3 regions of the Methylobacterium nodulans ORS 2060 genome follow, and region 2 is predicted to be linked to each of the others. Evidence: predicted binding sites of a transcription regulator. Region 2 holds the regulator's gene; each other region holds the start of a gene.
What was found. Region 2 encodes PhoB, which activates phosphate uptake and scavenging genes when phosphate is short. Its sites were predicted from a motif close to TGTCATNNANCTGTCAT; they were not measured.
Positions count from the first base shown of each region.

Region 1: the regulator PhoB is predicted to act here: its motif matches at 1,570-1,586, upstream of ugpB (sn-glycerol-3-phosphate ABC transporter substrate-binding protein UgpB).
Region 3: the regulator PhoB is predicted to act here: its motif matches at 1,765-1,781, upstream of MNOD_RS13150 (ATP citrate lyase citrate-binding domain-containing protein).

Region 1 is NC_011894.1:1,341,103-1,344,373, reverse strand. It holds gene ugpA (sn-glycerol-3-phosphate ABC transporter permease UgpA) at 1-178, opposite strand, end outside; gene ugpB (sn-glycerol-3-phosphate ABC transporter substrate-binding protein UgpB) at 183-1,523, opposite strand; gene MNOD_RS06110 (thiamine pyrophosphate-binding protein) at 2,026-3,271, opposite strand, start outside.
Region 2 is NC_011894.1:7,509,772-7,513,042, reverse strand. It holds gene pstB (phosphate ABC transporter ATP-binding protein PstB) at 1-355, shown strand, start outside; gene phoU (phosphate signaling complex protein PhoU) at 478-1,197, shown strand; gene phoB (phosphate regulon transcriptional regulator PhoB) at 1,223-1,927, shown strand; gene MNOD_RS35135 (GcrA family cell cycle regulator) at 2,114-2,644, opposite strand; gene MNOD_RS35130 (cell envelope integrity EipB family protein) at 3,181-3,271, shown strand, end outside.
Region 3 is NC_011894.1:2,837,501-2,840,771, forward strand. It holds gene MNOD_RS13145 (CoA-binding protein) at 1-409, opposite strand, end outside; gene MNOD_RS13150 (ATP citrate lyase citrate-binding domain-containing protein) at 424-1,719, opposite strand; gene MNOD_RS13155 (ABC transporter substrate-binding protein) at 1,822-2,910, opposite strand; gene MNOD_RS13160 (response regulator) at 3,058-3,271, shown strand, end outside.

The DNA of each region.
Region 1 (3,271 bases), 1.6 Mb from region 2:
GGTAGTTCTCGAACCCCACGAACTCCGTCGAGAGCCCGAACGCATCCTGGGCCAGGAAGGACTGGCCGACCGCCTGCGCGGCCGGCCAGTAGAAGAACACCGCGACGGTGGCGAGCTGCGGCGCGAGCAGCAGCAGCGGCAGCAGCCAGCCCCGGAAGGTGACGCGATCCGACCCCACGGCCCTAGCGGTTCGCCTGCTTCTCGAACTGGCGCAGCATCGCGTTGCCGCGGGCGGCGGCCTCGTCGAGGGCCTGCTTGGCGGGCTTCTTGCCGGCGAGCGCCGCCTCGATCTCCTCGGCCCAGACGTCGCGCATCTGCGGCATGTTGCCGAGCCTCAAGCCCCGGGAATTCTCGGTGGGCGCCTTGTTGGTGAGTTCCCTGATCGGCACTTCGAGCGCCGGGTTCTTGTCGTAGAAGCCGTCCGCCTTCGACTTCTCGTAGGCCGCCTTGGTGATCGGCAGATAGCCGGTGGTCTGGTGGATCCGCGCCTGGCGGTCGGTGTCCGACAGGAAGGCGAAGAACTTGGCGACGCCCTTGTACTCCTCGGCCGACTTGCCGCCCATCACCCAGAGCGAGGCGCCCCCGATGATGCTGTTCTGGGGCGCGCCCGGCACGTCCGGATAGTAGGGCATCGCTGCTGCCGCCCAGTCGAACTTGGCGTTGCCGCGCACGTTGCCGTAGGAGCCCGACGAGCCGAGGAAGAGCGGGCACTCGCCCGAAGTGAAGCGCCCGAAGCCGTTGTCGTAGCGGCCGGAATAATCGTAGAGCTTCTCCTTCTGCATCTCCGCCAGCGTCGCCAGATGCCGGACCTGCAGCGGATTGTTGATCTCGAGGCTGGTGTCGAAACCGTCGAGACCGTTCGCCTTGGTGGCGAGCGGCACGTTGTGCCAGGCCGAGAACTGCTCCAGATGCGCCCAGGTCACCCAGGTGTTCGAGACGCCGCAGGTCGAGTAGCCGGCGGCCTTGAGGGCCTTGGCGGCCTCGAACACGGCCGGCCAGGTCTTCGGCGGCGCGTTGGGGTCGAGCCCGGCCTTGCGCAGGGCGTCGCGGTTGACCCACATCACCATGGACGAGGAGTTGAACGGGAAGGAGAGCATCTCCCCCTTGGCGGTCGAGTAGTAGCCGGTGACCGCCGGCAGGTAGGCGTTCGGGTCGAAGGGCTCGCCCGCCTCCTTCATCAGCTGGTAGACCGGCTTCACCGCGCCCTTGGCCGCCATCATGGTGGCGGTGCCGACCTCGAAGACCTGGATGATGTGGGGCGCCGTGCCGGCCCGGAAGGCCGCGATGCCCGCATTCAGCGTCTCCGGATAGGTGCCCTTGTAGGCCGGCACCACCCGGTACTCGCTCTGCGCGGCGTTGAACTCCTCGGCGAGCCGTATGATGGTGTCGTTGTTGGCGCCCACCATGGCGTGCCACCATTGCAGCTCGGTGACCGCGGAGGCAGGGCTTGCCGCGGCGATCCCCGCCAGGGAGGCGATCCCGCAGGCCGCGAGTCCCTTGCGAACGATGGTGGTCCAGTCCATGGCGCCTCGTCTCCTCCTTGGCCGCCGGCCCTGATGGGACGGTTCTGTTTCAGACCGATGACGGACGCATCCCGCGCGGCGCTCGGGACCGCAAGAGCACGGCGGGGAGCGGAGGGCAAGCGTGTCGGGACAATTGCTGGTCACGGTGTCGCGGCGATACTGATGGATGTGGCGTGTGAACCCCTCTCTCGGATGAACAAGGGGATCGCATGTGGAGATTGGCGATCCTCGACCAATCCTCATGCTGAGCAAGCATGAGATTGAGGGCTGGGGTTGGCTGCCCAGGCGGGAGCGCTCGGACAGCGGTCACTTCGCGACTTCTTGTGCTGGGTCCCGGGTCGCATTCCGCTGACGCTGTATGCGCCCGGGACAGGGGGAGCGGAGGAGGCCGGGCGAGATGATCTTCGATCGTCGCTGGACGCGTCGGACGGTAAAGGCGATCTCCAATCACCCTGCCCTCGCCCGGAAGAGGAGCGCCCGCGAGCTATCCGGGAATCCGGCGTCAGGCCGGGCGCCTCCGCTCCCGCAGGGCCGTCAGCGTCGTCGTCGGGGTGATCGCCTCGGGATCGATCGGGCAATGCAGGATCGCCGGCAGGCCCGAGGCGCGGGCGCGGGCGAAGGCGGCCGGGAAGTCCTCGGTCCGCGTCACGCGTTCGCCATAGCCGCCGAAGGCCGTCGCGTAGGCGGCGAAATCCGGGTTGCGCAGGCTCGTGCCCGAGACGCGGCCCGGATATTCCCGCTCCTGGTGCATCCGGATCGTGCCGTACATGCCGTTGTCGACGAGGATCACCAGGATCGGCAGGCTGTACTGCACGGCGGTGGCAAAGTCCTGCCCGTTCATCAGGAAGTCGCCGTCGCCCGACACCGCCACGACAATCCGCTCCGGCAGCAGGCGCTTGGCCGCGACCGCAGCCGGGATACCGTAGCCCATCGAGCCCGAGGTCGGCGCCAGCTGCCCGTCGAAGGCCCGGAAGGGCCAGAAGCGGTGGACCCAGGTCGCGAAGTTGCCCGCCCCGTTGCACAGGATCGCGTCGGCCGGGAGCACCTCCCGCAGATGGGCCATCACGCCGCCCATCTGGAGGTCGCCCGGGGTAACGATGCGGGCGGGATCGCTCCAGGCGCGATACGCCGCATGGGCCTCCCGCGTCGCCGCCGCCCAGGGCAGGCTGGCCGGCGGCTGCACGGTCTCGATCGCCGCCGCGAAGGCGGTGGGCGCCGCATTGATCGCGAGATGCGGGCGGTAGACCCGGCCGAGCTCCTCCGGGTCCGGATGGATATGGACGAGGCGCTGCCGCGGCTCCGGAATCGCAAGCAGCGTGTAGCCCTGGGAGGGAATCTCCGAGAGGCGGCCGCCGACCAGGAGGAGGAGGTCGGATTCCTGGATGCGGGCGAGGAGCTTCGGGTTGACCCCGAGCCCGAGATCGCCCGCATAGGAGGGGTGATCGGCCGGAAACAGGCCCTGGCGGCGGAACGAGCAGGCGACCGGCAGCGCGAAGAGATCGGCGAAACGCGCGAAGCGCCGCACTGCGCCCTCGCTCCAGCGGCTGCCGCCCAGGATCGCGAAGGGCCGCTCGGCTTCGGCCAGGAGCTTCTGCAGCGCTACCATCTGGACGAGGGCCGGATGGGTCTCGACGGGCGCGAAGGGCTCGGCATCGGCGACCGAGGCGGTCGCGGTCAGCACGTCCTCGGGCAGGGCCACCACCACGGGGCCGGGCCGGCCCGCGGTGGCGACGTGGAAGGCGCGCGAG
Region 2 (3,271 bases):
GGACGAGGTGAAGGACAAGCTCAAGCAATCCGGCATGGGCCTGTCCGGCGGCCAGCAGCAGCGCCTCTGCATCGCCCGCACGGTGGCCCAGCGCCCCGAGGTGATCCTGTTCGACGAGCCGACCTCGGCGCTCGACCCGATCTCGACCGGGCGCATCGAGGAGCTGATCGAGCAGCTGCGCGGCGAGTTCACCATCGCCATCGTCACCCACAACATGCAGCAGGCGGCCCGCATCTCGCAGTTCACCGCCTTCATGTATCTGGGGGAGCTGATCGAGTTCGGGCCGACCAACCGGCTGTTCATGAACCCGGCCAAGCGCCAGACTCAGGACTACATCACCGGCCGGTTCGGTTGATCGACCGCCAATTCCGCCTCCGGTCCGGTCGGAGGCGGAATCCGGGCTCCGACCGTGCCGCATGGCCTGCGGTGAACCGGCACACGCCATCGGACAATGCTCTTGCGAACGGGGACAGCGCCATGTCGGACCATATCGTCAGTTCCTACGACACGGACCTGCAGAACCTGCGCCGCAGCATCGCCGAGATGGGCGGGATCGGCGAGAAGATGATGGCGGATGCCGCCAACGCCCTGGTGCGGCGCGACGCGACCCTCGCCCAGTCCGTCATCGCCGCGGATTCCCGGCTCGACGGGCTCCAGCGCGAGATCGAGGAGCGGGCGATCCTGCTCATCGCCAAGCGCCAGCCGATGGCCGTCGACCTGCGCGAGACCATCTCGGCCATCCGGGTCTCGGGCGATCTCGAGCGGATCGGCGACCTCGCCAAGAACATCGCCAAGCGGGTCGTAGCGATCAGCGACCAGCCCCAGCCGCAGAAGGTCGTGGTCGGCGTGCAGCACATGAGCGAGCTCGTGCAGGAGCAGCTCAAGGACGTGCTCGACGCCTATGCCACGCAGGACGTGACCGTCGCCCTCGATGTCTGGGCGCGCGACGGCGGCATCGACGCCCTCTACACCTCACTGTTCCGCGAGCTCCTGACCTACATGATGGAGGACCCGCGCAACATCAGCTTCTGCACGCATCTCCTGTTCTGCGCCAAGAACGTCGAGCGGATCGGCGACCACACCACCAATATCGCCGAGACAATCCACTACCTCGTCACCGGCGAGACGCTGCCGACGGACCGGCCGAAGAACGATCGGTCGAGCTTCGCCACGGTGGCGCCGCAGCCGGAGGCGTGACCCTGTCGGAGTTCCAGCGTTCTGCATGAGTACGAGGATCCTGATCGTCGAGGACGAGGAGCCGCTGACGCTCCTCCTTCGCTACAACCTCGAGGCCGAGGGCTTCGAGGTCGATGCCGTCGCCCGCGGCGACGAGGCCGATATCCGGCTGCGCGAGCAGATCCCGGATCTCGTCCTCCTCGACTGGATGGTGCCGGGCCTGTCCGGGATCGAACTCTGCCGCCGCATCCGGGCGCGCCGGGAGACGGAGCGGCTGCCGATCATCATGCTGACCGCGCGGGGCGAGGAGGGCGACCGGGTGCGCGGGCTCGCGACGGGAGCCGACGATTACATCGTCAAGCCCTTCTCGGTGCCGGAACTGCTGGCGCGGGTGCGGGCGCTCCTGCGCCGCGCGAAGCCGGCCCACGTGGCGCACCTCCTGGTCGCGGGCGATATCGAGCTCGACCGGGTGAGCCATCGCGTCAGGCGCGAGGGCCGCGAGCTCCATCTCGGCCCGACGGAGTTCAAGCTGCTCGAGTTCCTGATGCAGAGCCCCGGCCGGGTCTTCTCCCGGGAGCAGCTCCTCGATGGCGTCTGGGGCCACGACGTCTATATCGACGAGCGCACCGTCGACGTGCATATCGGCCGCTTGCGCAAGGCCATCAACCGGCCGCGCCGTCCCGACCCGATCCGCACCGTGAGGGGATCGGGCTATTCGTTCGACGAGATGTTCGCCAACGGCACGGCCTGAGCCGTCACCGCCGAGCCGAGCACAGGAAGGCCGCTCCCCACGGGAGAGGGGCGTTCCTACGCACGGCCCGTTCCGCCGCGACAGTCACCTTGAGCCGGCATCCGGTCACGATGGGCCGGCTGCCGATCCGGGTTCCTGATCGGCCACCTTGCCGATGAAGTGGATGCCGCTTCGTCGAACTAGGCTCTACCGGAAGCCCACGACCCGTCTGTCGCTGCGCTTGCGCTCGGCGGCAGGCTGGTAGGCGATGCGGGCGTGGTGCATGCAGTAGGGCAAGCCCGTGATCGAGCGGGCGCCGCAGAAGCGGAAATCCGGCGAGGACGGATCGCCCATCGGCCAGCGGCACATGAACTCGCGCAGTTCCATGATGGTCACGCGCTCCGACAGCGGCAGGGCGACCTCGGCCGGCGCGATGCTCTCCGGCCGCACCAGCGCGAGAGGCGCGGGCGCCGGCGCCACCACGGTCGGCATCGGCGCGGGGCTCGGGCCGCGCGCCTCCTCGCTCGCCGCTCGCCGGGGTTGAGCCGGCGCGGGCGCCGCCCCGTTCGACCTCAGCACGCGCCCGGCAAGACCGAGCCTGTGCACCTTTCCGATCACCGCATTGCGCGACACGCCCCCGATCTCGGCGGCAATCTGGCTCGCGCTGCGTCCTTCCCCCCAGAGCCGCTTGAGGAGTTCGACCCGTTCCTTCGTCCAGCTCGGGCCCGCATCCGTCATCGCCGCCTCCGACTTCCCCCACACACCAGAGGTCGAGACGCACGCAACCGCCTGCGCCCGGCCATGTGGCCGCACGTCCAACCCCTTCGATCCTGCTGGTGATCGCCGCTTCGTGACAGCGCCTGCGACGGGGGTGAACCTACAGGAGCGGCCGTTCCCCGCGCAAGAGTCCCCGGCCGCAGCGAGGCCCTTTTCCCCGCATCGGTCGGGGCGGAGCGCACCGCTGCGATGGGGGCGCCAAGCGACGGCCCGGCCGGGCGAACGGGCCCCGAGGCTCGCCGAAATCCACATGTCCTCAACAGCTTGTTGTGGATCACATTGGGCCCGCGACGCGCGGCGGCTCCCCCTCCGAGAGGCCGGACGGCGCTGCCGTCCGGCCCGCCGCGAGCCTGCGGCGGGAGCAATCGGCACCGCGCGCGGGACAAGCGTGGCAGACAAGTCACGGTGGCGGCCGTCCGAGAGGCCACGTTGCCCGCGCGGCGGGCTGCACCTATGGTTCGAGCCCGGCGCCGCACGCGCCCGACACGGGAAACTCCATGCGGATCGTCCTCGCGTCCCTGCTTCCGCTCCTCGTGCTCCTCCCCTCCGGCCTCGCCGCCGAGCCGGCGCCCGGCATCCGCCTCGCGC
Region 3 (3,271 bases), 3.1 Mb from region 2:
CGAGCGCCCGGATCTCGCGGCTGTCGTGCACCGAGAGTTTTTCCGTGACGATGAAGATCTTGCGCAGGTCCGGGTTGACCCGGATCAGCTCGGCGACGCCGTCGCGGGCCCCCGCGGGCGGCAGGTAGACGACCCCGCAATTGAAGCGGTGGCCGGCCTCCAGGCCCTCGCGCACGTTGTTGTAGACCGGGATCTCTCCGAGCGGCGTCTCCAGCCCCTGGCCGCGGCGGCCCGGCGAGGTGCCGAACACCACGTTGCCCCCCGAATAGGCGTGGCCGACCGGCGTGACGTCGCTCGACTCGCCGCCTAAGATGTTGAGCACGCAGACCCGGTCCTCGCGCGTGGCGATCTGGTCGAGCGAGCTGATGCCGACGTAGTACTTGAAGCTGCCGATGCCCGGCTTGTGCATCTTTTCCTCCCCTTTTACTCGGCGGCCTGGCGCAGCGGCTCGCCGCTGCCGAGGGCGCGCGCCACGGCCTCGCGCCCGCCCTGCCTCATCCACTGGTCGGCCGTGCGGGCGTAGGCGACGACCTCGCTCATGTCGGAATCGAAGCCGAACAGCCGGTAGGGCAGGCCGAGCGCCTCGGCGGTGTCGCGCAGCGCGCCCATGCCGCGCACGAGGTTCGGCCCGCCGCGGCCGGCGACGATGTACAGGGGCGTCGGCCCGTGCCGGCCCACATGCTCGCGCAGGGCATCCGCCATGGCCCGGAAGGTCTCGAAGATGTCGGTGTTGTTCGACTTGCCGCCGATGATGAACAGCACGTTGGCCTGCTTCAGCCAGTGCTTGAAGCAGATGCGCGCCACCTCCTTCATCTTCGCGTAGGGCGGGTTGCCGCCGAAATCCGAGGAGATGATCGCGTCGTCGCCGAGCATCTCGGTGACGAGGGAGTTGGCGCCGCCGCCGAAGGTCGGGGCCAGGATGGTGCCGGCCGGGTTGATGACGCAGACGTCGCTCTGGCCCTGGTAGGTGCGCAAGCCGTTGATCTCGGCCTCGAAGTCCGAGTAGTCGACCGAGAACAGGTGGCCGGGCAGGCCGAGGCGCTGCCAGCGCGGATCGTCGCGGTCGAAGCCGCACTTGAAGTCGCAGGCCACGGGCGTCAGCCGGCCGGTGCGGTCGGGGCGCATGCGGATCGGGTTGAGCTCGACCGTGGTCATGCCGAAGCCGTGGTAGAGCTCCCACAGCTTGGGCAATTGCTGCACCAGCGGCGAGATCAGGGCCTTGGGCGCGTTCAGCTCCGAGAGGGCGTTGGCGACCACGAAGGCCTTGAGGCCGGTGAGCGGGTCGAAGGGCACCTGCGCCACCTCGCTCCGGTCGAGTTCCTCGATGTCGACCCCGCCCCGGTGGGTGAGCGTCATGGTCGGGGCGCGGAAGCGGGTGCTGTCGGTGATCGAGAAATAGACCTCGTGCTCGGCGGGCACCGCGCCTTCGAAGGTGACGCCGTTGGCCTTGGCCAGCGCATTGCCGTGGCGGTGCTCGACGAAGTAGAGCCGCTCCTTCTCGCGCAGGGCCGTCCCGAGGTCGCGGGCGCGGCCGACGAGGCCGGCCTTGCCCTTCTTGCCGACGCCGCCCTTGAACACCGGCTTGATGAAGATCGAGCCGTGGCGGTCGATCAGGCCCTTGATCTCTTCCTCGCTGGCGTCCGGGCCGAGCACCTCGGCCGTCGGGAAGCCGGCGAACTGCAACAGCTTGGCGCCGTGCAACATGCCCGTGACCTGCATCCGTTTCCTCCGCGCTGTATTTGCCCGGATCTTACGGATGGAACCTGTCACTAACCTGTCGCGCGGCGAATTCTTTGCGAGCCCAAGGTTGAGCTTGCCGCATCAGCGCCCCTCGGTGGCGCGCCGCCATTGGCGCAGCATCCGGGCCCGCTTGATCTGGTCGAGATAGGTGAGGAGTTCCGGGCCGACCGCGATCGGGCGCAGAGCCGGGGCGGTCGCGACCGGGTCGTCGGGCCGGCGCGCGTCGGGGCGCGCGGGCGTCACCGACCGGGCGGCGAGCTGCGCCTGTCCTGCCCGGGACAGCATGTAATCCATGAAGAGCCGCGCTGCCGCCTTGTGGCGTGCGGCCTTCGGGATGAAGGCGATGCGCGAGGTCACGAGCGTGTAGTCGGAGAGCAGTACGACGCCGAGCGCGGGATCGTGCTTGGCCCGCTCCAGGGCGTAGGAGCCGAACACGTCGAAGGCGATGAGCGCCTCGCCGGAGGAGACGCGGTCGAGCATCGTCGAGGTTGTCGTGTAGAGCTTCGCACCGGCCTGCCCCAGGGCCCGGACGAGGTCCCAAGTCCGGGGCGTCACCTCAAGGTTCTGCGCCAGGAACAGGAAGCCGACGCCGCTGCGCTCGGGGTCGTAGGCGGCGACCTTGCCCTGCCACGCCTCCGGGTTCTGCGTCAGGGCCCGGAGGAGCTCCGCATGGCTGCGCGGCACCCGGCTCTCCGGCAGCAGGGTACGATTGTACGCGAGGGCGACGGGCTCGGCCGTGATGCCGTAGGCCTCGTTGCGCCAGACCGCCCAGGCCGGCAGGCCCTCCGCCTCCCGGGAGACATGGCGCTCGGCGTAGCCGTCGTTCACGAGCTTGACCTGGAGATCCATGGCCGAGCTCCAGATGATGTCCGCCGTGCCACCGCCCGCCGCAGCCTCGGCCAGGAATTCCTCGTAGAGATTCGACGAGTTCACCTTGGCGTAGGAGACCGAAAGGCCGGGATGGAGCTGGCGGAAACCCTCCAGCATCGCGGCGGCCTCGGCCTCGTCGGTCGTCGCGCGAATGACGACCGTGCCCTCCCGCTGCGCCGCCGCGAGGTCCTGGCGGGCGGCATCGACAGAAGCGTCGACCTGCGCCCGGGCGGAGGTCAGAAGAACGGCGAGGAAGGCCGCGAGCCCGATCAGCCCGGCCGCAAGGATCCGCACGCGCACCCGTTCCTCCCTGAACCTCCGAACCTTTCGGTTGCCCACGGCGCCATGGGCGGCGAGGATCGGAGGCTACAGGCTCGCGCCGCGATTCCAAGCCGCTCCGCCGCGGCCCGGACACGGGGGCGGCCGGCTCCGAGGGAGGAGCAGCGGATGCGGGTGCTGGTCGTCGAGGACGATGCCGCCCTGGCCCGGGGATTGGTGGCGGCGCTCCGGCTCGCCGGGCTGGCGGTGGACCACGAGGCCGACGGGGCCGAGGCGGCGAGGCTCGCGCTCTCCGAGCCCTACAGCCTGATCGTCCTCGATGTCGGCCTGCCGGGCCTGTCCGGCTTCGAGGTGCTCCGCCGCATCCGCGCCGCGAAGAGCG